DNA from 3 places in the Serratia sp. NFX21 genome. Region 1 is predicted to be linked to each of the others. Evidence: riboswitches for the same ligand, from Rfam matches in the RefSeq annotation. Region 1 holds a riboswitch; each other region holds the start of a gene.
The links. A riboswitch is a leader RNA that binds a small molecule or an ion and turns the genes downstream of it on or off. The one in region 1 is predicted to bind thiamine pyrophosphate.
Positions count from the first base shown of each region.

Region 2: linked by a shared signal. The riboswitch ahead of thiM (hydroxyethylthiazole kinase) and the one ahead of thiB (thiamine ABC transporter substrate binding subunit) in region 1 are both predicted to bind thiamine pyrophosphate.
Region 3: linked by a shared signal. The riboswitch ahead of thiC (phosphomethylpyrimidine synthase ThiC) and the one ahead of thiB (thiamine ABC transporter substrate binding subunit) in region 1 are both predicted to bind thiamine pyrophosphate.

Region 1 covers NZ_CP183196.1:1,195,880-1,205,701, reverse strand. Annotated here, with positions in the region: gene ACNT1W_RS05610 (sugar efflux transporter) at 1-1,145, opposite strand, end outside; gene sgrT (glucose uptake inhibitor SgrT) at 1,302-1,475, opposite strand; gene sgrR (HTH-type transcriptional regulator SgrR) at 1,566-3,227, shown strand; TPP riboswitch at 3,265-3,370, shown strand; gene thiB (thiamine ABC transporter substrate binding subunit) at 3,429-4,415, shown strand; gene thiP (thiamine/thiamine pyrophosphate ABC transporter permease ThiP) at 4,391-5,998, shown strand; gene thiQ (thiamine ABC transporter ATP-binding protein ThiQ) at 5,985-6,689, shown strand; gene ivbL (ilvB operon leader peptide IvbL) at 6,778-6,894, shown strand; gene ilvB (acetolactate synthase large subunit) at 7,006-8,700, shown strand; gene ilvN (acetolactate synthase small subunit) at 8,704-8,997, shown strand; gene ACNT1W_RS05565 (DedA family protein) at 9,025-9,795, opposite strand.
Region 2 covers NZ_CP183196.1:4,336,371-4,346,192, forward strand. Annotated here, with positions in the region: gene fbaB (class I fructose-bisphosphate aldolase) at 1-396, shown strand, start outside; gene ACNT1W_RS20270 (PTS glucitol/sorbitol transporter subunit IIC) at 663-1,211, shown strand; gene ACNT1W_RS20275 (PTS glucitol/sorbitol transporter subunit IIB) at 1,227-2,207, shown strand; gene srlB (PTS glucitol/sorbitol transporter subunit IIA) at 2,230-2,592, shown strand; gene srlD (sorbitol-6-phosphate dehydrogenase) at 2,603-3,382, shown strand; gene gutM (transcriptional regulator GutM) at 3,434-3,790, shown strand; gene srlR (glucitol operon DNA-binding transcriptional repressor SrlR) at 3,874-4,647, shown strand; gene gutQ (arabinose-5-phosphate isomerase GutQ) at 4,640-5,611, shown strand; gene ACNT1W_RS20305 (inhibitor of vertebrate lysozyme family protein) at 5,672-6,130, opposite strand; gene thiD (bifunctional hydroxymethylpyrimidine kinase/phosphomethylpyrimidine kinase) at 6,217-7,017, opposite strand; gene thiM (hydroxyethylthiazole kinase) at 7,014-7,808, opposite strand; TPP riboswitch at 7,845-7,936, opposite strand; gene ACNT1W_RS20320 (GNAT family N-acetyltransferase) at 8,004-8,429, shown strand; gene ACNT1W_RS20325 (MFS transporter) at 8,471-9,736, opposite strand.
Region 3 covers NZ_CP183196.1:781,874-791,695, forward strand. Annotated here, with positions in the region: gene rpoC (DNA-directed RNA polymerase subunit beta') at 1-209, shown strand, start outside; gene thiH (2-iminoacetate synthase ThiH) at 542-1,675, opposite strand; gene ACNT1W_RS03640 (thiazole synthase) at 1,675-2,454, opposite strand; gene thiS (sulfur carrier protein ThiS) at 2,456-2,656, opposite strand; gene ACNT1W_RS03650 (HesA/MoeB/ThiF family protein) at 2,653-3,402, opposite strand; gene thiE (thiamine phosphate synthase) at 3,407-4,045, opposite strand; gene thiC (phosphomethylpyrimidine synthase ThiC) at 4,038-5,981, opposite strand; TPP riboswitch at 6,097-6,221, opposite strand; gene ACNT1W_RS03665 (Rsd/AlgQ family anti-sigma factor) at 6,261-6,764, opposite strand; gene nudC (NAD(+) diphosphatase) at 6,864-7,631, shown strand; gene hemE (uroporphyrinogen decarboxylase) at 7,672-8,736, shown strand; gene nfi (deoxyribonuclease V) at 8,746-9,432, shown strand; gene ACNT1W_RS03685 (YjaG family protein) at 9,481-9,822, shown strand, end outside.

The DNA.
Region 1 (9,822 bases):
GCCAACCAGTAAACCGCATAGTGCCCCAGGTTTTCCACCAGCGCCCCCTGCAGCACCCCGGCCAGGATCACCCCGGTGGAAATACTGTTGGTAAACAGCGTGGTCGCCGCACCCGGTCGTCCCGGCATCAGGTCCTGGAAATAGAGCATGCCAATACCGGCGATGATGCCGATAAATATGGCGTTGAACAGCTGTAATACCATCAGCGCCAGCTTAAATTTAAACACCACCAATCCGGCATAAAACAGGATGCCGGCCGCCACGGCGAACAGCATCATATTGCGCTTGCCGAATCGTTTGACGTAGTAACCCGCCAGCAACATGGCCGGGATCTCCAGCCCGGCGGCCGTGCCCATCAGCAGCCCCGCCAGGTTTTCCGGCAGGCCCAGATCGGCGGTGATATACAGCGGCATATCGATGATATACATGGTATTGCAGGTCCACATCAGCATCGACGCAATAAACAAACGACGTACATCGCGGTTGCGCCAGGCGCTGACGGGGGCAATCGGAACCGAAGCAGTAGCGTTCAGCTCCGTACTACTGTGCTCCGCACGTGGCACAGAAGGCAGGGTAAACCACACCAGCAAGGCGCAAATCGCGAAGGTCGCAGCGGCAATCATGAACATCCAGGTAAACCCGTAGTTCAGCGCCAGCGTAAATGACAGCGGCGGGCCAATCACCCAGGCCAGCGACAGTTGCGCACGCATCACCGAGCTGAACATCACCACTTCGCGCGCCGAGCTGTCTGCATATTCTCGTGCCAGCGCAAAAATCTGCGGCATCGCGGTATTGGCAATCGCCGACAGCAATACCCCGGCGGTGATCAGCGTCAGGTAGTCACGGTTAAAGGCAAACAGCAGGCAGTTACCGACCGCCATCAGGCAGCACAGCAAAATCAACTTGCGACGATCGCCGCGCGTATCCGAACGCTTGGCCAACAGGAAACTTACCGCGATGCCGACAATAGCGTTGACGGTATAGAACAGGCCAACCCACAGCGGCCGCACCTTAACCTCGGTGGTCAGGAACAGGCTCAGCGTCGGCGCCAAAAGCGCGCCGGCAATGCCGGAAAGAAAGGCAATCAGCAGGAATGCGGCAAAGACGGGATTAAAGCGGCGTGGCAGCCAGCGCTGACGTTTCATCTCTTCGTTCCTGACCCTAAAGCGGAAGACAGAACCTTAGGCTACGGTGGCAAAATTGCAAGAATATCCCCGCGACCGAGAATAAAAAAACCAGTGGGTATGATCCCACTGGCTGGTGAACAACACCATTACTCAGAAACTTTTTCTACCCGAGCCTCACAGATGCTCACGGTATTGCTTATCCGTCATCGAGTGGATGTCCCACTGGGTCAGATGGGCCAGCATCTCCAGCCGCGCCTGTTCAGGCACCAGCCCCAACCAATCGGCCCGCTGGCGACGCACCGCGCTGAAATAGCGCTGATAGAACTGTTTTGACAAGAAAACCTTCATCCGTCGCCCTCCCCCTTTCATTGAAGAAAATTATCGGCGTAATATAGGGAAAGATAAATTGATGGGTTGATGCCGGAGCGTTCCTCTTTTATGTCCACCTCCAGATTGCAACAGCAGTTCATTCGCCTGTGGCAGCGCTGCCACGGCGAGCCGACCGAAACCACCCTGCAGGAGCTGGCCGAAGTGCTCAGCTGTTCGCGCCGCCACGTGCGTTCGCTACTGGGTGCCATGCAGCACCAGGGCTGGTTAACCTGGCAGGCCGAGTCCGGGCGCGGCAAGCGTTCACGGCTCACCTTTCACTACACCGGTCTGGCACTGCAGCAACAGCGGGCGGAGGAATTGCTGGAGCAAGACCGTATCGATCAACTGGTGCAACTGGTCGGCGATAAAAACGTGGTGCGCCAGATGTTGCTGTCCCAACTGGGACGCAGCTTTCGTCAGGGGAAACACATCCTGCGGGTGCTCTACTATCGCCAGTTGTACAACCTGCTGCCCGGCTCGGCGCTGCGGCGCTCGGAAACCCATCTGGCACGGCAGATTTTCAGCGGTCTGACGCGGATAAACGAGGAAAACGGGGAACTGGAGTCTGATCTTTCGCATCACTGGCAAGCTTTGACCCCGCTGCATTGGCGTTTTTATCTCCGCCCGGCGATTCATTTTCACCATGGCCGCGAGCTGGAAATGGAGGATGTCATCAGCTCGCTTACCCGTTTGATGCCACAGCCACTGTTTTCACATCTCGAACGCGTGACCTCACCGACGCCTTATGTGATCGACGTGCATTTGCACAGTCCCGATTACTGGCTGCCGTGGCTGCTGGGCAGCGTGCCCGCGATGATCCTGCCGCGCGAATGGCAAAGCCTGCCGGACTTCTCGCGCCACCCGGTGGGCACCGGGCCATATAGCGTGGTACGCAACCACCGCAGCCAGATGAAAATCCATGCCTTTGACGATTACTTTGGCTACCGCGCGCTGATCGATGAGGTGAATATCTGGGTGCTGCCGGAAGTGACCGAAGAACTGGTACATTCCGGCGTCCAGTTGCAGGCGGACGACACCGGCAAAAACGAACTGGAAAGCCGGCTGGAAGAAGGCTGTTATTTCCTGCTGTTCGATCAGCGTTCGCCACTGGCGGCCGATCCGGCCATTCGCAGTTGGCTGTGCGAGTTGATCAACCCCATTTCGCTGCTGAGCAATGCCGGCCCGGTCTATCAACGCTATTGGTCGCCGGCCTACGGCCTTCTGCCGCGCTGGCATCACAACCGCGCACTGGCACAATTGCCCAAACCGGACGGGTTGACCGAACTGACGTTGACTTACTACAGCGAGCACTCGGAGTTCCACGCCATTCAGTTGGCGATCGAACCCCTGCTGGCGCAGCAGGGTATCAAGCTGAAGATCCAGGCCGTGGATTACGACACCTGGCATAAAGGCGAAGCCATCAGCGATTTGTGGCTCGGCAGCGCCAACTTCTATCTGCCGCTGGAGTTCTCGCTGTTCGCCACCCTGTATGAACTGCCGCTGATGCAGCACTGCATGAACGAAGATCTCGCTGAGGATGCCGCGTTGTGGCGCGCCAATAGCCTGCCGCTGGCCGATTTTTGCCAGCGCCTGGTCAGCAATCATCAGTTACACCCGCTGTTCCACCACTGGTTGCAATTGCACGGCCAGCGCAGCATGCGCGGCGTACGGATGAATACCCTGGGCTGGTTTGATTTTAAATCCGCCTGGTTTGCGCCGCCGGAAGCATAAGCGCCTTTCACCGACGCCCGTTAGTCTTTACAATGACGCCGTCTCAACGGGGTGCAAAATGCGGCGTGCCGCTTTTGCTGAGAACAAACCCGTCGAACCTGATCCGGTCAATACCGGCGGAGGGATTTGAGCCCAGCGAACCGGCAGCCGCCGCTCGCCCCCTCAGATACCCTTGCCCCCCTAAATTTTCAGGAGTGCAAAGTGGTCAAAAAAAGCCTGCCCTTGTTACTGTTGTTGTGCGCCGCACCGGTGTTCGCCAAACCGGTACTGACGGTCTACACCTATGACTCTTTCGCTGCCGACTGGGGCCCTGGCCCGGCGGTCAAAAAAGCCTTTGAAGCCCAGTGCGACTGTGAGCTGAAGTTTGTCGCGCTGGAAGACGGCGTTTCGCTGCTTAACCGTCTGCGCATGGAAGGAAAAAACAGTGCCGCCGACGTGGTGTTGGGGCTGGACAACAATTTGCTGCAGGCCGCGCAACAAACCGGTTTATTTGCGCCGAGCAACGTCGACAGCACCAAACTGAGCGTGCCCGGCGGCTGGCAGGATAAAACCTTCGTGCCTTATGACTACGGCTACTTTGCCTTCGTTTACAACAAAGAAAAACTGAAGAACCCGCCCAAAAGCCTGCAAGAGTTGGTCGACAGTGACCAGAACTGGAAGGTGATTTACGAAGATCCGCGTACCAGCACGCCGGGCCTCGGCCTGCTGTTGTGGATGCAGAAAGTCTATGGCGACAAGGCTCCCGAAGCCTGGCAAAAGCTGGCAAAGAAAACCGTTACCGTGACCAAGGGCTGGAGTGAGGCTTACGGCCTGTTCCTGAAAGGCGAAGGCGACCTGGTACTCAGCTACACCACCTCTCCGGCCTACCATCTGATTGAAGAAAAGAAAGACAGTTACGCCGCCGCTAACTTCAGCGAAGGCCACTACCTGCAGGTCGAGGTGGCAGGCAAACTCAAGGCCGGCAAACAGCCGGAGTTGGCAGAGCGGTTTATGCAATTTATGGTGACCCCGGCGTTCCAGAACAGCATTCCCACCGGCAACTGGATGTATCCGGTGATCAAAACCCAGCTGCCGGCCGGGTTTGAGCAAATGACCGTACCGCAGACCGCGTTGCAATACAGCGCTGAAGAAGTGGCCAAACAACGCGGCAACTGGATCCGGGCATGGCAAACCGCCGTCAGCCACTGATCCCACGCTGGCTATGGCCGGGGCTGCTGGCTTCCGGTCTGATCCTGACCATCGCCGTACTGGCGATGGGTTCGCTGTGGCGACACGCGCCCGAAAGCGACTGGCAGGGTCTGTGGCAGGACAGCTACCTGTGGCACGTGGTGCGTTTCACCTTCTGGCAGGCGTTGCTGTCGGCACTGATCTCGGTGCTGCCCGCTATCCTGCTGGCGCGAGCGCTGTTCCGTCGCCGTTTCCCTGGCCGCCAATTGCTGCTACGGCTGTGCGCCATGACGCTGGTGCTGCCGGTACTGGTGGCGGTATTCGGCCTGCTCAGTGTTTATGGCCGACAAGGCTGGCTGGCCGCAATATGCGGTTGGCTCGGCATTAACTACAGTTTCTCCCCCTATGGCCTGCAGGGCATTCTGTTGGCCCATATGTTCTTCAACCTGCCGCTGGCGACCCGCCTGCTGCTACAGGCGCTGGAAAACATTCCGGTCGAACAGCGTCAACTGGCTGCGCAGCTTGGCATGAGCGGTCGGCAGCAGTTCCGCTTTGTCGAGTGGCCGGCACTACGCCGCCAGATCCTGCCGAGCGGTGCGCTGATCTTTATGCTGTGCTTTGCCAGTTTCGCCACCGTATTGTCACTGGGCGGCGGGCCGCAGGCCACCACCATCGAATTGGCTATCTACCAGGCGCTCAGCTACGACTACGATCTCAGCCGTGCCGCGCTATTGGCACTGATCCAACTGGCCTGTTGCCTGGGGCTGGTGGTGCTCAGCCAGCGGTTAAGCCAGGCATTGCCGGTCGGCAACACTCACGCCCACATCTGGCGTAATCCGGAAGACAGCCTGTGGCGCCGCACCAGCGATTTTTTGCTGATCGCTGCCGCCCTGCTGCTGCTGTTACCCCCGCTGCTGGCGGTGATTGCCGACGGTGCCAACCAAAGCCTGGTCAGCGTACTGCAACAGCCTGTGCTGTGGCAGGCGTTATTCACCTCGTTGCGCATTGCTCTCGGTGCCGGCGTACTGTGCGTGCTACTGACCATGATGCTGCTGTGGAGCAGTCGTGAGCTGAAGCTGCAACAGCGGCTGCGCTGGGGCCAACGACTTGAGCTAAGTGGCATGGTGATCCTGGCAATGCCTGGCATCGTGCTGGCGACCGGTTTCTTCCTGCTGTTGAGTGACACCGTCGGGCTGCCGCAGTCGCCGTATGCGCTGGTGATCCTCACCAATGCACTGATGGCGGTGCCCTACGCGCTGAAAGTGCTGGAAAACCCGATGCGCGACCTGGCCGAACGCTACAACCCACTGTGCCTGTCTCTGGATATCCACGGCTGGCAGCGACTGCGGCTTATCGAACTGAAAGCATTGCGCCGCCCACTGGCCCAGGCGCTGGCCTTCGCCTGCGTACTGTCGATTGGCGATTTCGGCGTCGTCGCCCTGTTCGGCAACGAGCACTTCCGCACTCTGCCTTACTACCTGTATCAACAGATCGGTGCCTATCGCAGCAATGATGGCGCGGTCACCGCCCTGTTGTTGCTGCTGTTGTGCTTCCTGCTGTTTACCCTGATTGAACGCTTACCGGGCCGCCATGATAGAGCTTGAAAAACTGACCTACCTGTATGAACACCTGCCGATGCGCTTTGACCTGCACATTGCGCCTGGCGAACGTGTTGCGGTGCTTGGCCCCAGCGGCGCGGGCAAAAGCACGCTACTCAGCCTGATTGCCGGGTTCCTGCCGGCTGCCAACGGCAGGTTGCGGCTCGACGGCAGCGATCACACCGCCACGCCACCGGCCAAACGCCCGGTCTCAATGCTGTTTCAGGAAAACAACCTGTTTGCTCACCTGAGGGTAGAGCAGAATATCGGGCTGGGTCTGGATCCGGGGTTACGGCTCAACGATCGGCAAAAACAGCAGTTGGCGCAAATTGCCCGCCAGGTGGGACTGGAAGAACATCTGTCGCGTCTGCCGTCCCAGCTTTCTGGTGGCCAGCGCCAGCGTGCCGCTTTGGCGCGCTGTCTGATCCGCCAGCGGCCGATCCTGCTGCTCGACGAACCTTTTTCGGCGCTCGATCCGGCATTACGCAATGAGATGCTGCAACTGCTGCAAGAGGTGTGCGACCAACGTAACCTGACGCTGCTGATGGTATCGCACAATCTGGATGACGCCGCGCGTATCGCCCCGCGTACCCTGCTGGTGGTCGATGGCCGTATTTTTTACGACGGCCCAACGCAGGCGTTGCTGGACGGCAGCGCACCGGAAGCCAGGGTGCTGGGCATTTCACACAAACCGTGATCTGCAGCGCGTTTTTTATGCTGCGCAAATAAACCTGTTGTGTGAATTTTGCGCCTGTGGTTTTATGAAAACCTGACTTTTTTTACTGATGATAAGGTTCCCTGTGATCGCATCCTCGCTGACTTCGACCCTACTAGTTACCGCGCTACCAGCCGCGGTGATGGTCGTCGTGCGTGTGGTGGTGGTCGTCGGCAATGCGCCGTAGGGTCCGAATCAACGCATCGATTCCCAAACCCCGCCGGCGCAAACCGGGCGGGGTTTTTAGTTTCAGTCCCCTGCCCAGAAAAGCGAACCGGCCTTGAGAAAGGATAGGAACATGGCAATTTCGGGCACGCCACAGCAAGGCAACAGCTTCACCGGCGCACAGTTGATCGTCCACCTGTTGGAACGTCAGGGCATCACCACCGTTGCCGGTATTCCCGGCGGCGCTGCACTGCCGCTGTATGACGCACTGAGCCAAAGCACCCGCATTCATCACGTACTGGCCCGCCACGAACAGGGCGCGGGCTTTATGGCACAGGGCATGGCACGCGCCAATGGCAAGGCGGCGGTGTGCATCGCCTCCAGCGGGCCGGGGGCCACCAACCTGGTCACCGCTATCGCCGACGCCAAGCTCGATTCCATCCCGCTGGTGTGTATCACCGGCCAGGTGCCGTCTTCAATGATCGGTACCGACGCCTTCCAGGAAGTGGATACCTACGGCATCTCGATTCCTATCACCAAGCACAACCATTTGGTTCGCGATATCCGTGAACTGCCGCAGGTGATTTGCGACGCGTTCCGTATTGCCGAATCCGGCCGCCCTGGCCCGGTGTGGATCGACGTACCGAAAGACGTGCAAACCGCGGTGATCACTCTGGATGAACTGCCGCCGATAGCTATTCCCGACGCGGCACCGGCCTTCGAGACCGCAGCCGTAGCGCAGGCCGCCGCAATGATCAATCAGGCCAAACGCCCGGTACTGTATCTGGGTGGCGGCATCATCTGCGCCAATGCTCACCAACAGGCGATTGAGCTGGCGGAACGCGCCAACCTGCCGACCACCATGACGCTGATGGCGTTGGGTGCCATGCCGGTGCAGCACCCGCTGTCGCTGGGTATGCTGGGCATGCATGCCGCACGCAGCACCAACTTTATTCTGCAAGAGGCCGACCTGCTGATCGTACTGGGCGCCCGCTTTGACGATCGGGCGATTGGCAAAACCGAACAGTTCTGCCCGAACGCCGCCATCATTCACGTGGATATCGACCGTGCCGAACTGGGCAAGGTGAAGCAGGCCAACATTGCCATTCACGCCGACGTTGGCCAGGTATTGCAACAGCTGTTACCACAGATTGAGGCACAGCCGCGCAGCGAATGGCTGGACACCGTCAACGGCCTGAAGCGCGAGTTTCCGTTCAGCATGCCGAACGCCGAGGATCCACTGAGCCACTATGGGCTGGTGCTGGCTGCTGCGCGCTGCGTGGATGAAAGCGCCATTATCACCACCGACGTGGGCCAGCATCAGATGTGGGTGGCGCAGGCCTACCCGCTGAGCCGTCCGCGCCAGTGGCTGACCTCCGGCGGATTGGGCACCATGGGCTTCGGCCTGCCTGCAGCGATAGGTGCAGCCCTGGCCGAACCGCAGCGCAAGGTGCTGTGCTTCTCCGGTGACGGCAGCCTGATGATGAACATTCAGGAAATGGCCACCGCCGTCGAACATGATCTGGACGTGAAAATTATCCTGATGAACAACCAGGCGTTGGGGCTGGTGCATCAGCAGCAAACGCTGTTCTACCAGCAGCGCATCTTTGCCGCCGCCTATCCCAAGCGTACCGACTTTATCAAGATTGCCGCCGGTTTCGGGCTGGACACCTGTGATTTGAACGCCGCAGAAGATCCGCAAGCCGCGCTGGCCGAGGCGATCCAACGGCCTGGCCCTTGTTTGATCCACGCGCTGATTGATATCAATGAAAAAGTGTTCCCGATGGTGCCGCCGGGTGCCGCCAACATCGACATGATTGGAGAATAAGCCATGTCAGAACAATTGAATAATCCACAGGTGATCCTGGAACTGACGGTACGTAACCATCCCGGCGTGATGTCGCACGTGTGCGGCCTGTTTGCCCGCCGTGCCTTCAACGTAGAGGGTATTTTGTGTCTGCCGCTGAAAGACGGCAAACAGAGCCGTATCTGGCTATTGGTGGCGGACGATCAACGGCTGATGCAGATGATAAGTCAGGTAGAAAAACTCGAAGATGTGCTGCAGGTAAAACGCCATAGCGAGGACGTGCGGGTGTTCGAACAGTTAGAAGCCTTCTTCCAGTAATGTACAGAGGGGCGTTACGCCCCCTTGTCACTGACCGGCCAGCACCTTCCACAGCAAATGCCGGTAAACCGGCATCAGCGGCTGCAGGGACAGGTAATAAAAGGTGCCGATCGCCAGGATCCAGCTCAGCACGCAGGCTACCCGCAGCCGCAGTGGCGACAGCCAGCGGCTCAAGCGATCATTGCTGCGTTTACCTTCACGCCACCAGCGCCAGCTCAGCCAGGCGGCCAGCCAAATCAGCATCGCCACGGCAAACAGCAGCCATTTGAATAAGGCACTGTTGGCGCTGGCGGGAATGTCGATAGCCACGCCGGCCAGAATACCCGGAAAGAAATAGACCGGCGGCCAGGTGATACAGCCGATAATGTTCGGCAATGCGAATTTGTACGGCGGCAAGTCCAGCATTCCGGCCACCATCGGCACCAGCGGGCGCGTCGGGCCGACAAAACGGCCAATCAGAACGGTTGCCATACTATGTTGATGCAGCGCGTGCTCGGTCTTGTCGAGCATCGCCTTGTTCTTTTTCAGGAACGACCAGCGGTGCAGCGGCCCCTTGAACGCGCGGCCGATGAAGTAGGAGATCCAGTCCCCCAGCAGGCAACCGACGATCCCCGCCGCCCAGGCATAATAGAAGTCCACCTGGCCGCTGCCGATCAGCGCGCCGATGCTGGCCATCATCACCGTACCGGGCAGCAACAACCCTACCAGCGCCAGAGATTCCAGAAACGCGACGAACATGACCACCATCAGAGTGAAAGCCAAAGACTGGGTAATCAAATGCTGTAAATAGGCTTCCATTAAACCTCTGTTGGTTATCCAAAGCGC
Region 2 (9,822 bases), 2.1 Mb from region 1:
GATCTCACCGGCCAGGCCAACCATATTGCCGCCACCATCGGTGCCGATATCGTTAAGCAGAAAATGGCGGAAAACAACGGCGGTTACCGCGCGGTGAAATTCGGCTACACCGACGATCGCGTCTACAGCAAACTGACCACCGACCACCCGATCGATCTGGTTCGTTACCAGCTGGCCAACTGCTATATGGGCCGCGCCGGGTTGATCAACTCTGGCGGAGCCGCCGGTGAAAACGATCTGCAGGAATCGGTGCGCACCGCGGTCATCAACAAGCGTGCAGGCGGTATGGGGCTGATTCTGGGGCGTAAAGCGTTCAAGAAATCAATGAAAGAAGGTGTCGCGCTGATCAACGCCGTTCAAGACACCTATCTGGATAAGAAAGTTACCATCGCCTGATCCCGTCACTAGCAAAACCTGTTACCCCCAGCCCGGTTCGCCGGGCTTTTTTATGCCCTTAATCTGCTCCTCCCCTCCGCTTAGCCTGATGGCCACCTCGCTTTTACCTTATTTTTCTTTCATAATTAACTTTCACAATAAAATATTTATCTTTCAAACTGTGATCTATTTAAAACAAATAAATCCATAAAGTGATTAGTGTAAGGCCCATGGCGACAGAGCCACCGTTCGCTCCAGGCCATACCTTCCATCTCAGGAGAACAATAATGATTGAGCTAATCACCCACGGCGCCGAATGGTTTATCGGCCTGTTTCAGAAAGGTGGTGAAGTGTTTGTCGGCATGGTGACCGGCATTTTACCTTTGTTAATCAGCCTGTTGGTCATTATGAACGCGCTGATCAAATTTGTTGGCCAGGAACGTATCGAACGCTTGGCGCAGCGCTGCGCGGGGAACCCGGTTTCACGCTATCTGCTGCTGCCGCTGATCGGCACCTTTGTGTTTTGCAACCCGATGACTCTCAGCCTCGGCCGTTTTATGCCAGAGAAATACAAACCCAGCTACTACGCGGCGGCGTCCTATAGCTGTCACTCGATGAATGGCCTGTTCCCGCATATCAACCCCGGCGAACTGTTCGTTTACCTCGGTATCGCCAGCGGGCTGACTACCCTCGGCCTGCCGCTGGGGCCGCTGGCGGTGAGTTATTTTCTGGTTGGCCTGTTTACCAACTTTTTCCGCGGTTGGGTAACCGATCTCACCACCAGCCTGTTCGAACGCAAGATGGGCATCCGCCTGGACCGTCAGGTACAACTTTAATCCGTGGAGTTCAGCATGAGTGCTTTTATCCGTATTGAGAAAGGCGATAGCGGCTGGGGTGGCCCGTTGCAGTTACCGATCGAGCCGGGGAAAAAAGTGGTGTACATCACTGCCGGTACTCGCCCGTCGATCGTCGACCGGCTTAGCGAACTGACCGGCTGGCTGGCCGTCGATGGCTTTAAGGAAGGCGAACCACCGGCGGAAGAGATTGGCGTGATGGTCATTGACTGTGGCGGCACCCTGCGCTGCGGTCTGTACCCCAAACGCCGTATTCCGACGGTCAATATCCACGCTACCGGTCAATCCGGCCCGCTGGCGAAATTTATCCTCGAGGATATTTACGTCTCCGGGGTACGCGACAGCAACATCAGCCGGGTTGAATCGGCAACAGAGACGGCGCAAGCGGCCCCCGCCCCGCAACCCAAGGGACGGGATTATGACACCAGCAAAAAAATCACTGAACAGAGCGACGGCCTGTTGGCGAAAGTCGGCATGGGCATGGGTTCGGTGGTGGCGGTGTTCTTCCAGTCTGGCCGCGACACCATCGACACGGTACTGAAAACCATTCTGCCGTTTATGGCGTTCGTCTCGGCGCTGATCGGCATCATCATGGCCTCCGGCCTGGGGGATTTTATTGCCCACGGCCTGACGCCATTGGCCAGCAGCCCGATTGGCCTGGTAACGCTGGCGCTGATTTGTTCCTTCCCGCTGCTGTCGCCGTTCCTCGGCCCTGGCGCGGTGATCGCTCAGGTGATCGGCGTACTGGTCGGGGTTCAGATTGGCCTGGGTCATATTCCACCCCAGTTGGCGCTGCCCGCGCTATTCGCGATTAACGCGCAGGCCGCCTGCGACTTTATCCCGGTGGGCCTATCTCTGGCGGAAGCCAAACAGGACACGGTGCGGGTCGGCGTGCCTTCGGTTCTGGTCGGACGTTTCCTGACCGGCGCACCTACGGTGCTGATCGCCTGGGCCGCCTCGGCCTTCATCTACCAATAACTTTTACTGCCAGGGGCTAGCTATGAACACCATTTTCCAAACCACCATCACCCAGATTGGCGACAGTGCTCGCGAGGCGCTGCTGGACGACATGCTGATCACCTTCCGTGAAGGCGCACCGGCAGACATCGAAGAGTTTTGCTTCATCCATCGGCACGGCAATACCCTCGGCGAACTGCAGGCAGGCGGCTGGATGGAGTTGGCGGAGCAGCGTTATCCCATTACCGCCGTTGGCGACGTCGCCAGCCAAAACCTGCGTGAACTGGGCCACCTTACCGTGCGTTTCGACGGAGAAAGTCAGGCCGAATTTCCCGGTTCTATCCACGTGGCCGGTACCACGCCGGTTGATATCCCGTTAGGCAGTACGCTGAAATTTATCGCATAAGGAGTAGACCATGTCTGAAGTAGCTGTAGTGATTGGCGGAGGCCAAACATTAGGTGCATTTTTGTGCCTGGGACTGGCGCAGGCGGGTTACCGCGTGGCGGTAGCCGATTTAAACGCGGATAACGCCCACCAGGTGGCGCAGCAGATTAACCACCAATACGGCGCCGGCATCGCGCAGGGTTTCCAGGCCGATGCCACCGATGAACAAAGCGTCATTGCCCTGGCGGCTGCGGTGGATAGCAAATTTGGCCAGGCCAATCTGTTGGTGTACAGCGCAGGTATCGCCAAGGCCGCACCGATCACCGATTTTCCATTAGGGGATTTTGATCGCTCGCTGCAGGTCAATCTGGTGGGATATTTTCTCTGTGCCCGCGAATTTTCCCGCCTGATGATCCGTGACGGCCTTGCCGGACGCATCATTCAGATCAACTCCAAGTCCGGCAAGGTCGGCAGCAAACACAACTCGGGCTACAGCGCCGCCAAGTTCGGCGGGGTCGGGCTGACCCAGTCACTGGCGCTCGATCTGGCGGAATACGGTATTACCGTGCATTCGCTGATGCTCGGCAACCTGCTGAAGTCGCCAATGTTCCAGTCGCTACTGCCGCAATACGCACAAAAACTGGGGATCGCGCCGGATGAAGTTGAAAAATACTACACCGACAAGGTGCCGCTAAAACGCGGTTGCGACTACCAGGACGTGCTGAATACCCTGCTGTTTTACGCCAGCGACAAGGCGTCTTATTGCACGGGGCAGTCGATCAACATTACCGGCGGTCAGGTAATGTTCTGATTAGCGATACTTCCCTCTCCGTCCGGGGAGGGAAGATAAACAGGAGACACTATGACCCAGGCATTAATCATCTTCGCCGTACTGGCCTGGCTGCTGCAAATCGCGCTCGGTTGGTGGCAGCTCCAGCGTTTCAACCGAGCCTTCGACGGCCTGTGCCAATTGGGCAGCGTCGGTGTCGGACGTTCCGGTGGGCGCTTTCGGCCACGGGTGGTGCTGGCACTGGCCTTCGATACGGAACAACGAGTTTGCGGCAGCATGTTGATGCGTGGCCTGACCATTTTTGCCCAACCGCGGCCAATCGCCCGGTTGCATGGTCTGCACCAGAGAGACCTGAGCCCGGATGTGATCTTTCCCGAGGATCGCGCATGCCAGACAGCACTATCGTTAGCGATTGCCCCTAAATCATGATATTTTCACATTAAAAGACATTACCTTTCATATTGAATTATTCATTAAAGGGAAATGCTCAACTCTTGTGAACAGGACGGGCTATGAAACCAAAGCAGCGACAGGCCGCTATCCTTGAATATCTGCAGCGACATGGCAAAACGGCAGTGGATGCCCTGGCGGTACATTTCGCCACCACCGGCACCACCATTCGTAAAGATCTCACCCTCTTGGAAGACGAAGGTGAGGTGATCCGCACCTACGGCGGCGTAGTGCTCAGCCGCGACGATGGCGACCAGCCCATCGACCGGAAAACGCATATCAATACCGAAAAGAAACGCCAGATCGCCTACGCCGCCATCAAGTTGATCAACGACGGTGATTCACTGATATTCGATGCCGGCAGTACGGTACTGCAAATGGTCCCGCATCTGGCGCAGTTCAATAACATCACGGTAATGACCAACAGCCTGCACATCGTCAATGCGCTGGTGGAGCTGGATAACGACCAGACCATCCTGATGCCCGGCGGCACTTATCGCAAAAAATCGGCGTCCTTCCACGGCAGTCTGGCGGAGTCGGCTTTCCAGCAGTTCAGCTTTGATAAGCTGTTTATCGGCGCAGACGGCGTGGATCTCAATGCCGGTGTCACCACCTTTAACGAAGTGCATAACGTCAGCAAGGCGATGTGCGAAGCCGCCAGCCGCATTATCCTGCTGGTGGACTCGTCAAAATTCGGCCGCAAAAGCCCCAATGTGGTTTGCGATCTGAGCGCCGTCGATACGCTGATCACCGATAAAAACATCAACCCGGATTATCTCGCCGCGCTGCAAGCGAAAGGCATCAATATCCTTCTGGTAGGAGATTCTGATGAGTAATAGTGCCGCCCTGCTGGCCTTTGCCCGCGAAACGCTGGAAATTGAGCTGGCCGAAGCACAACGCCTGCTGGCACGACTGGACGACAATTTCGTCTGTGCCTGCGAACTGCTGCTGAACTGCCGCGGCAAGGCGGTGATTTCCGGCATCGGTAAATCCGGCCATATCGGTAAAAAAATTGCCGCCTCGCTGGCCAGTACCGGCACCCCGTCATTCTTCGTGCACCCGGCGGAAGCGCTGCACGGCGATCTCGGCATGATCGGTGCCGACGACGTGGTGGTGTTCATCTCCTACTCTGGCCGTGCCAAAGAGCTGGATCTGATCCTGCCGCTGCTGGCGGAAAATAACATCCCGGTGATCGCCATTACCGGCGGCAAAGAGTCACCGCTGGCCCAGGCGGCGGCCTGCATGCTGGACATCAGCGTAGAGCGTGAGGCTTGCCCGATGGGGCTGGCGCCAACCTCCAGCGCGGTCAATACGCTGATGATGGGTGACGCACTGGCAATGGCGCTGATGCGTCAACGCGGTTTCAACGCCGAAGACTTTGCTCGTTCGCATCCGGGCGGCAGCCTGGGCGCACGCCTGCTGAACCGGGTACATCACCTGATGCGCACCGGCGATCGCCTGCCGCAGGTCAGCGAAAGCGCCAACGTAATGGAAGCGATGCTGGAACTGAGCCGTACCGGGTTGGGGCTGGTGCCAGTGTGCGACGCACAGCAAAAAGTGGTGGGGGTGTTTACCGACGGCGACCTGCGTCGCTGGTTGGTGAAAGGCAATAGCCTGCAGGATGCGTTAAGCCCGGCGATCACCCGCCCCGGCTACCGTTTACCGGAACAATGGCGCGCCGGAGAAGCACTGGAAGCGTTGCACGAACAACACATCAGCGCTGCGCCGGTGGTCAATCTTGAGGGGGTGTTGGTGGGTGCCATCAACCTGCACGACCTGCATCAGGCCGGTATCGGCTGACCCATTAACTAATGCTGCCCGTTTGTCCCCTCTCCTTTGGGAGAGGGGCTTCTAATCCGCTTATTTCCAGTCCGGATTATTCTCGAACTGTTGCTTCAACAGCGCCTTCATATCGTCGTTCGGTTTACCCAACCACTGATATTTAGCGTATTTCTTCGGATGATCAATCGCTTCCGGCTTATTCGCCACCTCGACGCGTACCGCCCAGGCCTGCGACTTGTCTTCTTTAAACGCCACCATCATAAAGTTGTTGGCGCAGTCGTGGGGTTTACAGATATTACCCACCAGATAGTTTTGCCCCTTCCAGCTCAGGCTTTGCGCCGGGGTCGAAGTCCCCACCCCTTTGCGTGCCCAACCAGGCAAGCGGGCCTGCCCCTTCACCATATTCTGCCAACTGCTCTGATAGCCAGGCTGCTGGATCACATCAGAAGTCGTGACGATCTGCTGGGCAAAGCCCCCCACGCTGAAGCTGAGCAACGCGCCGAAGATGGCGCCGCGAAGTGCGTTTTGTCCTGTCATGGCCTTCTCCCTTGATAAAATTTAATCGCACCCGGCCAATACCGGGCCTGGATCTAGTCAGACCACAAGGGTAGCAAAAAGTTGGCTCACCACCAGGCGTGAAAATGATGCACCGGCCCGATACCGTGCCCCACTTCCAGCGTATCGGCCTGCTGCAAGGCTTTTTGCAGATAATCCTTGGCGGCAGCCACCGTGCCTGCCCAGTCGTCGTGACGCGGACGCAGGGCGGCCAATGCGGCAGACAGCGTGCAGCCGGTGCCATGCGTATGGCGGGTCGCTACGCGCGGTGCAGTAAAGCGTTGCTCCAGTCCCGCACTGAACAGCCAGTCCGGGCTTTCACTTTCGCTAAGATGGCCGCCCTTCATCAATACCGCCTGGCAACCCATCGCCAACAGTGCTCGCCCCTGCTCACGCATCTGGCGTTCATTTTCCGCCGGGGCGCATTCCAGCAGAGCCGCCGCTTCCGGCAGGTTCGGCGTGATGATCGACACCAGCGGCAACAGCTCGCAGCGAATCGATTCCACCGCCTCCGGCGCCAGCAGAGGATCGCCGCTTTTCGCCAGCATCACCGTATCCAGTACCACAAACGACGGCTGATAGTGACGTAAACGCTCCGCGACCGCCTGCACAATATCGGCGTTGGCCAACATGCCAATTTTGGTGCTGTCGATACGCAGGTCGCTGAACACGGAATCAAGCTGGGCAGCGACAAAAGCCGGTTCGATGTTATACACCGACTGCACGCCGCGGGTATTTTGCGCCACCAGCGCGGTGATTACCGAGGCACCGTAGGCCCCCAGCGCGGAGAAGGCTTTCAGGTCGGCCTGGATGCCGGCCCCCCCGCTCGGATCGGTGCCGGCGATGGTCAACGCGTTAATCCGTTTCATTGCAGATCCTCCGGACGCAGTTGGTACAGAGCGTCGAGGAATGCCGGGGTAAAACTGCCCGGCCCGGCGGCGCGGCGCGTGGCCATCTCACCGCAAAGTGACATCACCCGGCAGGCAGTCGCCACGTTGTCCAACCGATCGCCCGGCAGGCTGCAAAATGCCGCCACCACGGCCGAAAGTGCGCAACCGGTACCCACCACTCGCGTCATCAGCACGTCGCCCCCGGCGACCGCCCAGTCACACTGGCCGTCGGTGATGTAATCCACCACGCCGGTCACCGCCACCACGGCCCCACTGTTTCGTGCCAATTCGCGCGCCGCCGGTAACGCCGCCAGTGAATCGTCAGCGCTGTCGACGCCGCGCCCACTCGCCTGCAGGCCACTCAGCGCCATGATTTCAGAAGCATTGCCGCGGATTGCCGCCGGCTTTTCGCCCAGTAAACGTTGGGCAAAGGCGGTGCGATACGCCAGCCCACCGACGGCGACCGGATCCAGCGTCCAGGGTGTGCCTGCCGCATTGGCAACTTCTATCGCCGCCAGCATGGATTCGGCGCGTGATGCATTGAGAGTGCCGATATTGACCAGCAAGGCATCCGCCAGCCGGCTGAACTGTGCCGCTTCGGTCGGCTCAACCACCATCGCCGGGGAAGCACCGAGCGCCAGCAACACGTTAGCCGTCAGCTCCTGCACCACTTCGTTGGTCAGGCAGTGAATCAATGGGGATTGGCGTTTAAATTGGGTTAAACAGGCCGCGGCGCGGGCGCCGGGTAAAACATCAGGTCGAGCGAGCATATTCCTCCCAACCGGCGTTCAAGAAGGCGGGTACCGGTTGGGGCACCGAGACTTCCCTACGCTGGCATAATCCAGATCAGGTAATACGGGTAAAATCTCAGCCCCTAGAGGCACCCCGAGTCAGACGGCCATTATTGGGGTTGCCGTCGGTGAGGTCAATCGCGCTATAGTGACAAAAAATAAAAAGGAGCCGCCATGCGAATAAGAAAATACCAAGAGGCCGATCGTCCCTTCCTGCGCACCCTGTATCTGGCATCGCGCAAGGCGGCGTTTCCCTGGCGTGATACCGAAGATTACCGACTGGAAGATTTCGATCGCTCAACGCTGGGTGAGGACATTTGGGTGGCGGAAGAAAAGGGCAAGCGGCTGGGGTTCGTCTCGATTTATCGTCAGGATAACTTTATTCACAATCTGTATGTCGACCCTCAGCTACCGCCTCTTGGCGTCGGTAGCGCCCTGCTGCAGGCGGCGGAGCAAACCTTCACTGCCACCGGCTCGCTGAAATGCCTGGTGAAGAATGAGAAGGCGCTGGCCTTTTACCACAAACACGGTTGGCGGACGATCGCTACCGGCAATGACGGCGCGGAAGACTATTACCTGATGCACTCGCCGACAAAGTAAAGGGGCGCCGTGCTGTGGCGCCCCCTTTCATGAACCCCTGGTCAGACGGCAGAAACCGCCGGGGTCAATTTGCCGCGTGCGCGGATATTTCTAACCAGTAGCCCCGACACGATGATCCCGGCACAGGCAAACATGCCCATCAGGCCAAAGACAATCTTGTAGCCGGTTAACCCTGGGAAGGCATCGAGAATGTGGCCGTACAGGCTGAAGCAAAACATCGCCGGGGCATAGCCGATAAAACTACCCAACGCCATCGCCGCACCGGTATGTTCCTCATCAATCCCCGCCTCACCGATCGGGGCGAAGAACACCGCGCGTTGGGTAAAGACCACCGCCCCAAATCCCAGCGTACAGGCCATGCCCAAATACACCGGCATTTGCTCATGTGGCAACAGAATCAATAATGCCAGCGCAATGGCGCTGATAATAAAGGTGTAGAATAAATACTTGCTCGGGGATTTTAATACTTTATCCGCGATCAAACCGCCAATCGGCCCACCCACCATCTTTAGGCAATACTGATTAATAATCCCATAGGCACCCACCAGCGCAATCGGCAATGCATAGACATGGCTCAGGAAAGGAATAAAGAACGTCAGCCCGCAATAGACGGCATATACACAGAAAACGCTGAAGGCAATCAGCCAAACCGTTTTATTTTTTAATACGCTGCTCATCCCCGGTTTTTTATCGGCCGGCGCTTCGCTCTTAGAGGCTGTTTTTTCCTCCGGGCTTTCTTTCATTACCAACAGAATAATAATCCCTACGATAATCGCGATCGCCGAATAAAACAGTATCCCAACCTTGAAGCCAAGATAACCGCTGCCAAACGCGGTAAACAGTGCTAACGCAGAAAACGCCACAACGGTATCCACCACGCCGCGTCCGGTTTCGAAAAAGCCGAACAGCCGCCCCTGTTGAGTGCTGTTCCCCAGCATACTCACCGATTTGAGCAGCACCGGCCAGTTCAGCATGTCACAGGTGACCCCAAACAACGCCCAGACAAACAGAATGCCCCAGTAGCCCGGCATGCTGGACAGATAAATACCGAGCAAGCCGGTGGCGATCAGTGAAAACGACATGGTAAAGCGGCGCGGCAGACGGTCGGAGAAATAAATCGACAAGAAGAAGCCAATGGTGGTCACAATCGAGTTGACCGACATGGCGTTACCAATTTCCCCGTTACTCAGGTGAAAGTATTCTTGCATCGGCACATAAAACGCATCCTTAAGGGAGGGTAATTTATATATTGTCCCGCCACATAAGACCAACAAGCTAAATAGTGCCCATCTTTTTTTAGTCAGCATAATCCCCTCACAGCCATTAGATAATAAGCGGTGTTGTTACCTCAGTGACGGGACGAGTGTTTCTCCACATCATTGAGAATGTGTTA
Region 3 (9,822 bases), 410 kb from region 1:
AGCGTGATGAACTGCGTGGCCTGAAAGAGAACGTCATCGTGGGCCGTCTGATCCCAGCCGGTACCGGTTACGCTTATCATCAGGACCGCATGCGCCGTAAAGCACAGGGTGAAACGCCAGTTGTTCCGCAGGTGAGCGCGGAAGAAGCAACGGCTAACCTGGCTGAACTGCTCAATGCAGGCAACCTGGGTGGCGGCAACAACGATTAATCGTTGAATGCGCCTTGGGGTTCGGCATAGCCGGGCCCTGACCAGATAAACCGCTCCTTCGGGGGCGGTTTTTTTTTGCCTGCGAACCGGGCCGGGTGAGGAGTTACAGGGGGCATCAACATTCTGAGGTCCCGGAGTCACGCGGGAGGGTAATCCGACGTGATCCGGGAGAGGATAAGGCGAAACCGTCTGGTAGGTGACGGCTCCGGCTGGCACCGGGTTTGGCAGCCAGCATCGCCACTATAGCGGGGCTGATTTGCCCCGCCAGCGGTGTCGATAGCTTCTGCGCAACGCTTCCCTCGTTTTTTCAACGGCGTTGCAAGGCTTGCAGATTACTGCGGGCTGCGCCCCAGGTAGCCGTCCCAGTCTTTCCACACCGGCTGTAAACCAGCGTCGCTGATGGCTTGTGCCACCTGCTGTGGGGTACGGCCATCGTGCGGTTCAAACTGTTCCAGCTCCGGTGGCACATCGTCGGCATAGCCGCCAGGCTGGGTTTTGGAGCCGGCGCTGACGCTGTTGATCGCCACCGGGATCATATGATCGCGGAAAAACGGTGACTCACGCGTCGACAAAGACAGCTCCACGTCGGGGGCGAACAGCCGGAAGGCACAGATTAGCTGCACCAATTGCGGTTCACTCATGATCGATGCCGGTTCGATACCTCCGGCACAAGGGCGCAGGCGCGGGAATGAAATCGAGTAGCGGCTCTGCCAGTAAGTCTGTTGCAGGTAGAACAGGTGTTCAGCCAGCATGTAGCAGTCGGTACGCCAACTGTTGGAAAGCCCGATCAGGGCCCCGAGGCCGATCTTGTCGATCCCGGCGCGGCCCAGGCGATCCGGTGTGGCCAACCGCCAGTGAAAGTCCTGTTTCTGACCGCGCAGATGATGCTGCAGGTAGGTCGCGGGATGATAGGTTTCCTGATACACCAGCACGCCATCCAACCCCAGAGCCTTTAATTCGGCGTACTCTTGCTGCTCCAGCGGTTGTACTTCCATCATCAGCGAGCTGAAATGGCGGCGGATCGCGGGAACGTGTTGGCGGAAATAGTCCATGCCGACCTTGGTCTGGTGTTCCCCGGTGACCAACAGCAAATGCTCAAAGCCCAACGCCTTAATCGCCAGACACTCGCGTTCGATCTCGGCGGCATCCAGGGTTTTACGCTTGATGCGGTTGCTCATCGAAAAGCCGCAGTAGGTGCAGTCGTTGGCGCACAGATTGGACAGGTACAGCGGCACGTAGAAGCTAACCACGTTGCCAAAACGTTGACGCGTCATCTGCTGCGCACGTTGCGCCAGTGGCTCCAGGTAGGACGCGGCGGCAGGGGAAATCAGTGCCATAAAGTCTTCGCGCGACAGTTTTTCCGCATTCAGCGCATGCTCGACATCACGCGCCGTTTTACTGTTAATACGCAGCGAGATATCGTCCCAATCCAACTGTTGCCAGCGGCTACTGAAATCATCAGCCATCACAATGTCTCCCCTGTCTGGCTGAGAAAAGCGGTCAACGGGCTGGAGGCAACCGCATTACGCTGACTGCTGCCCAATCCCGCCTGACGTGCCAGTTCGCCGGCCTCAAGTGCCAGGCGAAAAGCCCGAGCCATCTGCACCGGGTCGCGCGCCACGGCGATTGCAGTATTCACCAACACGGCATCGGCACCCAGTTCCATGGCTTCCAGCGCATGGCTTGGCGCACCGATGCCGGCGTCGACCACCACCGGCACCCTGGCCTGCTCGATAATGATCTCCAGGAAGTCGCGGGTGCGCAGCCCACGGTTGGAACCAATAGGCGCGCCCAGCGGCATGACCGCGGCACAGCCCGCTTCCTCCAGGCGTTTACACAACACCGGATCGGCACCGCAGTAAGGCAGCACCACAAAACCTTCTTTCACCAATATTTCTGCCGCCTTTAGGGTTTCGATCGGGTCCGGCAGCAGGTATTTCACATCGGGATGGATTTCCAGTTTCACCCAGTGGGTGCCAAGCGCCTCACGGGCCAACCGGGCGGCGAACACCGCTTCTGCCGCGGTCTTGGCGCCGGAAGTATTCGGCAACAGGCGTACGCCCAGTTGTTGCAGCGGCGCCAGAATGGCGTCATTACCGCCGCGCAGGTCAACACGCTTCATTGCCATGGTGACCAGCTGCGAGCCGGAGGCCTGTAATGCCTCCAGCATCAGCGTTGGGGTGGCGAATTTACCGGTGCCGGTAAACAGGCGTGAGGTAAAAGTGGTATCGGCGATTTGTAGCATGTCAGCCTCCGGCGATCGCTTGAAACAGCAGAATGTCATCGCCGTCTTGCACCAGGTGATTAGCCCAGTCAGTGCGCGGGATGATGATTTGGTTGATAGCCAGTGCCGTGCCCGGCTGGTGGCGTTCCAGTTGCTCGAGCAGGGCGCTGACGCTCAGCGGTTGTGCCAGTTCCAGCGGCTGGTCATTAAGCCGAATTTTCATGCTGTCCCTCCGCACGCCGGACAGGTGCTGGCCTGACTGAGTTGCAAGGTGCTCCAGCTTTGTTGTTTACCGTCGAACAGCCGCAGTTTGCCGCTGATGGCGGAAGGCAGGCCCGCCAGCATTTTTATCGCTTCCAGCGCTTGCAGGGTGCCAATGACGCCGACCACCGGGCCGAGTACGCCAGCGGTACGGCAGTTGCGTTGGGGTTCAGTTTGTTCCGGATACAGGCAGGCATAGCAGCCGTGGGCATAGGGAGGTTCTATCACCAGCAGCTGACCGCTGAAACCCACCGCACTGCCGCTGATCAGCGGTTTACCGGCCTGGATGCAGGCGGCGTTCACCGCATGGCGGGTTTCCATGTTATCGCTACAGTCCAAAATTAAATCGGCGCGTTGTACGGCGCGCTGTAACACTTCCCCCTGCAGACGCTGTTCCAGCGCAATGGATTCGACCATCGGGTTCAGCGCCTGTAGCTGGTGCTTTGCCAGGGCGGCTTTGCTTTGGGAAACGTCGCTGCTGCGATAGAGGATCTGACGCTGCAAATTGGTGACGTGCAGCCTATCGTCATCGGCCAGCAGCAGGGTGCCGACACCGGCGGCGGCCAGATAAAGCGAGGCGGGGGAGCCTAACCCCCCCAACCCGACGATCAGTACCGTCGACTGTTTTAGTTTCTCTTGGCCTGCGGGGCCGATGTCTTCCAGCAGCAACTGGCGGCTGTAGCGCAGGAATTCTTGATCGTTCAGCATGGCATCACTCCTTGCCTTCGATCAGTTGCAGCAGTTGTGCAGTCGCTGCGCGCCAGTCCGGGGCCTGGGTAATGGCGCTGACCACGGCGACGCTACCGACGCCACAATCCAGCACTGCCGCCACGCGATCGATACTGATCCCGCCGATCGCCACCGTTGGGTAGTCACTCAGCCCGGCGATATGGCGTTTCAGCTCCACCAGACCCTGTGGGGCAGAAGGCATGTCTTTGGTTTGCGTCGGAAAAATATGCCCCAGTGCGATATAGGAAGGTTTTACCGCAATGGCGCGGGCCAGTTCACTATCGTCATGAGTGGAAACCCCCAAACGTAGCCCGGCGCGGTGAATGGCGGCCAGATCGGTAGTGTCCAAATCCTCCTGGCCGAGATGTACGCCATAGGCACCGTGCTTAATCGCCAGTTGCCAGTAGTCGTTGATAAACAATCGGGCGTCGTAGCGCTTGCCGAGGGCAATAGCGGCGGCAATGTCGTCCTCGACCTGTTCATCCGGCAGATCCTTAATCCGCAGTTGAAGGGTAGTGACGCCTGCGTCCAGCAAACGGGCAATCCATTCAACGCTGTCGACTACCGGGTATAACCCCAACTTGTGAGGCGTGGCGGGGAAGGGCGTGGTGATATCAGTCATTGCTCAATTCCTCTTGCAGGTTACCGGCGCTGTGGTACAGCTCGCTGCCGCGTGAGCGGAACTCGGCCGACATCTTTTCCATGCCGGTTAGCTGCACTGCTATCGGTTTGGCCGCTTCTTGCGCGGCGGCATAGTCGCGAACTTCCTGCGAAATTTTCATCGAGCAGAATTTTGGCCCGCACATAGAGCAGAAGTGGGCGATTTTGCCGGACTCCTGCGGCAGGGTTTCGTCGTGATAAGCGCGAGCAGTGGCTGGATCAAGCGCCAGATTGAACTGATCTTCCCAGCGGAATTCGAAGCGCGCCTTGGACATGGCGTTATCGCGGATTTGCGCACCGGGGTGGCCTTTTGCCAGGTCGGCGGCGTGAGCGGCAATTTTGTAGGTGATCAGCCCCTGCTTGACGTCCTCTTTGTTCGGCAGCCCGAGATGCTCCTTTGGCGTGACGTAACACAGCATGGCGCAGCCGAACCAGCCGATCATCGCGGCCCCGATGCCGGAGGTAAAGTGGTCATAACCCGGAGCGATATCGGTGGTCAGTGGGCCAAGAGTATAGAATGGTGCTTCGTGGCAGTGCTCCAGCTCCTCGGTCATGTTGCGGCGGATCATCTGCATCGGCACGTGGCCAGGGCCTTCGATCATCACCTGCACATCATATTCCCAGGCAATTTTGGTCAACTCACCCAAAGTGTGCAGTTCGGCGAACTGTGCCTCGTCGTTGGCGTCCTGAATTGAGCCCGGCCGCAGGCCGTCGCCGAGGGAAAGAGAAACGTCATAGGCGGCGCAAATCTCACAGATTTCGCGGAAGTGCTGGTACAGGAAGTTTTCCTGATGATGTGACAGGCACCATTTGGCCATGATCGAACCGCCGCGGGAAACGATGCCGGTCAGGCGTTTGGCGGTCATCGGCACGTAGCGCAGCAGCACGCCGGCGTGAATGGTGAAGTAGTCAACCCCTTGCTCCGCCTGCTCCAGCAGCGTATCGCGGAACATTTCCCAGGTGAGGTTTTCCGCCACGCCGTTCACCTTTTCCAGCGCCTGATAGATAGGCACCGTGCCAATTGGCACCGGGCTGTTACGCAGGATCCATTCGCGGGTTTCGTGGATATAGCGGCCGGTAGACAGATCCATCACGGTATCCGCGCCCCAGCGGGTGGACCACACCAGTTTCTCGACCTCTTCCTCGATCGAGGAGGTCACCGCCGAGTTGCCGATGTTGGCGTTAACCTTCACCAGGAAGTTACGGCCGATGATCATCGGTTCGGATTCCGGGTGGTTGATATTGGCGGGGATGATGGCGCGCCCTGCGGCGACTTCCTGGCGAACGAATTCCGGCGTGATATTCTCCGGCAGGTTGGCCCCCCAACTTTGGCCAGGATGCTGGTGGCGTAATACCTCGCCACGGATGCGCTCGCGCCCCATGTTTTCGCGAATGGCGATAAATTCCATTTCCGGGGTGACGGTGCCGGCACGCGCGTAGTGCAACTGGGTCACGCGTTTGCCCGGTTGTGCCTTGCGCGGCAACGGCAGATGTTCAAAGCGCAGGTGATCCAGGCCTTCATCGGCCAGGCGCTGCTGGGTGAAACCTGAACTGACGCCCTTGAGCGCTTCGGTATCACCGCGTTCAGCGATCCAACCGGCGCGTAGCTTCGCCAGGCCGCTATGCACGTTGAGTTCTGATTGGGGATCACCGTAAGGGCCGGCAGTGTCGTACACCGGAATCGCTTCGTTTGGCTCGTACTTCGGGTTGTCCTTATCGCCACCGATCAGCGTCGGGCTGAGCTGAATTTCACGCATTGGCACCTGCAGGTCACTACGTGAGCCCTGCAGATAGATCCGGCGTGAGTTGGGGAAGGAAACGCCTTGCAGGGTGTTGATAAACTGCTGGGCTTCTTCGCGTTGCTCTTTACGAGCGCGGGGTTTGTTAACGTTAGACATAGCAAGTTCCTACCAGTGTGTTGGGTTGGGAAAGTTGCTTGTCTGGAGCTCGGAGGGAGTAATGATGCTGGCCGGCAAAGCAGGATTATCCCAAATCGGGGTCACCTGCCTGTGGCGATAGATTACTCTTGTTCCCTTCGCGGGTATTAACCCGATCAGGTTCCGCGGATCCCGAATTAACGGTCTCAGCCTGGCCAATTTGATGAACAAATCAGGCGCTAGGCACTCCGACAAGATGCCCTCCAGTATAGGAGGGATAATAAAAAAGACTACAAAATTTTAGCCGGCTGGATCCAGCGTTTTGTCCGGCTCAGCCTGCTGCCAGGTTTCAGCCGCCAGTTGGATCAGCCTGTCTTCAAGGGTAAAACGAGCCGCCAGCGTTTCACCGATATCGGATAACGCCTGATGTAATTCCAGACACAGGTCCTGATCGATATCCACTTCGGTATAGCGATCGTGGAAAGCCATGATCTGCTCGGTATTGGCCCACAGCTTGGGATAGATGTTGACCGCCAGAGACATTTTCGGACTGGATGCGCCTTCCACTTGCTTGATTATTCTGTCATAGATATGAAAATGGCCGGCGGAGAGATAATCCACCAGATTATGGCAAAAGTTCTCCAGCGCTTTTTCATTCAGCGGCGTATGCTTTTCTTTGTTAGGTTTAATGCCCACCAGGGCACAATAGGCGACCAGCAACTGCTTGCGTGCCTGAAGCCATTGATCTACTAATTCATTACTACCACCAACGCGCTGAGTCAGGCTTTCCAAACGGTTGAGCATGTTTGACTCCGTAAGTAATAAAACGTAACAGTAAGTTATTAAAATGTAACAAGGCCGATTTGTAGAGTGCCAGTGAAGCTGAGGTTGTGCAACAACGATATGGAACTTGCATTAACGGGTAATGAAAATGGCTGGTGGATCGTCAGCCATGAAAGCAAACTTTGGTTACCGAACGGTGAATTGCCGTGCGGTTTGGCCGCGTCATTTTCCCTGCTGGGAAGAATGGCTCGTGTTATTGGCGAATGGGAAGGATTGCCGGTCTGGCTGGTGCGCCACGCAATGCCGCAGGAGATGGGATCGGTACGCCAACTGTTAGAACTGGATCGCGGGCTGTTCCAGCTTGCCGGACGGGGCGTACAACTGGCCGAGTTTTACCGTTCCCATCGCTACTGCGGTTACTGCGGCCATGAAATGCATCTCAGCCGCACCGAAAGTGCCTGCCTGTGCGGTCACTGCCGGGAGCGCTACTACCCGCAGATCGCCCCCTGCGTGATCGTTGCCATTCGGCGTGACGATGAGATCCTGCTGGCACAACATGTGCGCCATCGCGGCGGTATTCATACCGTACTGGCCGGCTTTGTCGAGGTTGGCGAAACGCTGGAGCAGGCGGCCGCACGCGAGGTGATGGAAGAAAGTAATATTGAAATCAAAAACCTGCGTTATGTCACCTCACAACCCTGGCCGTTCCCGCACTCGTTGATGATGGCCTTTATGGCCGATTACCACCGCGGCGAGATCCGCCACGATCCGAAAGAGCTGCTTAACGCCGGTTGGTACCGCTACGATCGGTTGCCGCTATTACCGCCGCCCGGCACGGTAGCGCGTCGCCTGATAGAGGACACCGTAGCCTTATGCCGTGAGCAATAAATCGCTACAATACCGGCAGATGAATAAGGGAGCCCCATAAATGAATGAGTTGAAGAACGATCGCTACCTGCGCGCACTGCTGCGTCAGCCGGTGGATGTGACCCCTGTATGGATGATGCGTCAGGCCGGTCGTTATTTGCCGGAGTACAAGGCCACCCGCGCCCAGGCCGGGGATTTCATGTCGCTATGCAAGAACGCGGAGCTGGCTTGTGAAGTCACGCTGCAGCCGCTGCGCCGTTTCCCACTGGACGCGGCGATCCTGTTCTCCGATATCCTCACCATTCCCGATGCCATGGGGCTGGGCCTGTATTTCGAAACCGGTGAAGGTCCGCGTTTCTCCTCGCCTATCACCAGTCGTGCCGATGTCGACAAGCTACCGGCGTTCGACCCGGAAGTGGAGCTGGGTTATGTGATGAACGCAGTGCGTACCATCCGTCGCGAGCTGAAGGGCGAAGTGCCGCTGATCGGTTTCTCAGGCAGTCCGTGGACGCTGGCGACCTATATGGTGGAAGGCGGTAGCAGCAAGGCCTTCACCAAACTGAAAAAAATGATGTACGCCGAGCCGGCGACGTTGCACCTGCTGTTGGATAAGCTGGCAGACAGCGTCATTCTGTATCTTAACGCCCAGATTAAAGCCGGCGCGCAGTCGGTGATGGTGTTCGATACCTGGGGCGGCGTGCTGACCGGTCGTGACTACCGCGAGTTCTCACTGCATTACATGCACAAGATTGTTGACGGCCTGCTGCGTGAAAACGACGGCCGCCGTGTGCCGGTCACGCTGTTCACCAAAGGTGGCGGCCAGTGGCTGGAGGCGATGGCGGCAACCGGTTGTGACGCACTGGGTCTTGACTGGACGACCGATATTGCCGATGCACGCCGCCGCGTGGGCGACAAAGTGGCATTGCAGGGCAACATGGACCCTTCGATGCTGTATGCGTCACCGGAGCGCATCGGCCAGGAAGTGGAAACCATTCTGGCCGGTTTCGGCCACGGCGAAGGGCATGTGTTCAACCTGGGCCACGGTATTCATCAGGACGTGCCGCCGGAGAACGCCGGTGCCTTTGTTGAAGCCGTCCACGCGCAGTCGGGGAAATACCATCGTTAAGGATTGGATGTGATAGATACTCAAGCCCTGCGTGCAGAACAACGGCTGCGCGCCTCCGAAGTCATTCGCCAGGATGATTTCCTGGTCGTTCCACCGGCCTTTATCGCCGGTGCCGACGTGGGCTTTGAGCAGGAGGGCGCGGTGACTCGCGCCGCTATCGCCATCCTGCGCTATCCGTCGCTGGAGCTGGTGGAATACCAGGTGGCACGAGTGGCCACCACCATGCCCTATATCCCCGGTTTCTTATCGTTCCGTGAATACCCAGCGTTGCTCGCGGCCTGGGAGCAACTGCATCAAAAGCCGGACCTGGTGCTGGTTGACGGCCATGGCATTTCGCATCCGCGCCGTCTGGGCGTAGCCAGCCATTTTGGCCTGCTGGTCAACGTGCCGACCATTGGCGTAGCCAAAAAGCGCCTGTGTGGTAAGTTCGCCCCGCTGGACGAGGCTACAGGTGCGCTGGCACCGCTGGAGGACAAAGGCGAGCAACTGGGTTGGGTATGGCGCAGTAAGGCGCGCTGTAATCCGTTGTTTATCTCCACCGGCCACCGCGTTGGTGCCGACAGTGCACTGGCGTGGGTGCAACGTTGCATGGCGGGCTACCGTTTGCCGGAGCCTACACGCTGGGCCGATGCCATCGCCTCGCGCCGCCCGGCCTTCCAGCGCTGGCTGCAGCAGCATCCAGAGGTGTCGCAATGACCGATTTCGGGTACACTGCGGCGCAGATAACGCGTAAGAGAGTGAATAATGCTACGTAACCCGATTCATTTACGTCTGGAAAAGCTTGAAAGCTGGCAACATTTGACCTTTATGGCCAGTTTGTGCGAGCGTATGTATCCGAATTACCAGATGTTCTGCCTGCAAACCGAGTTCGGCGAACCGGCAATTTACCGCCGCATTCTGGATTTGGTGTGGGAAACTCTGGTGGTCAAGGACGCCAAGGTCAACTTTGACAGCCAGCTGGAGAAGTTGGAAGAGGCGATACCCGCGGCAGAAGATTACGATCTTTACGGCGTTTACCCGGCGATTGACGCCTGTATCGCATTAGGGGAACTGATCCATTCGCGACTCAGCGGGGAGACGCTAGAG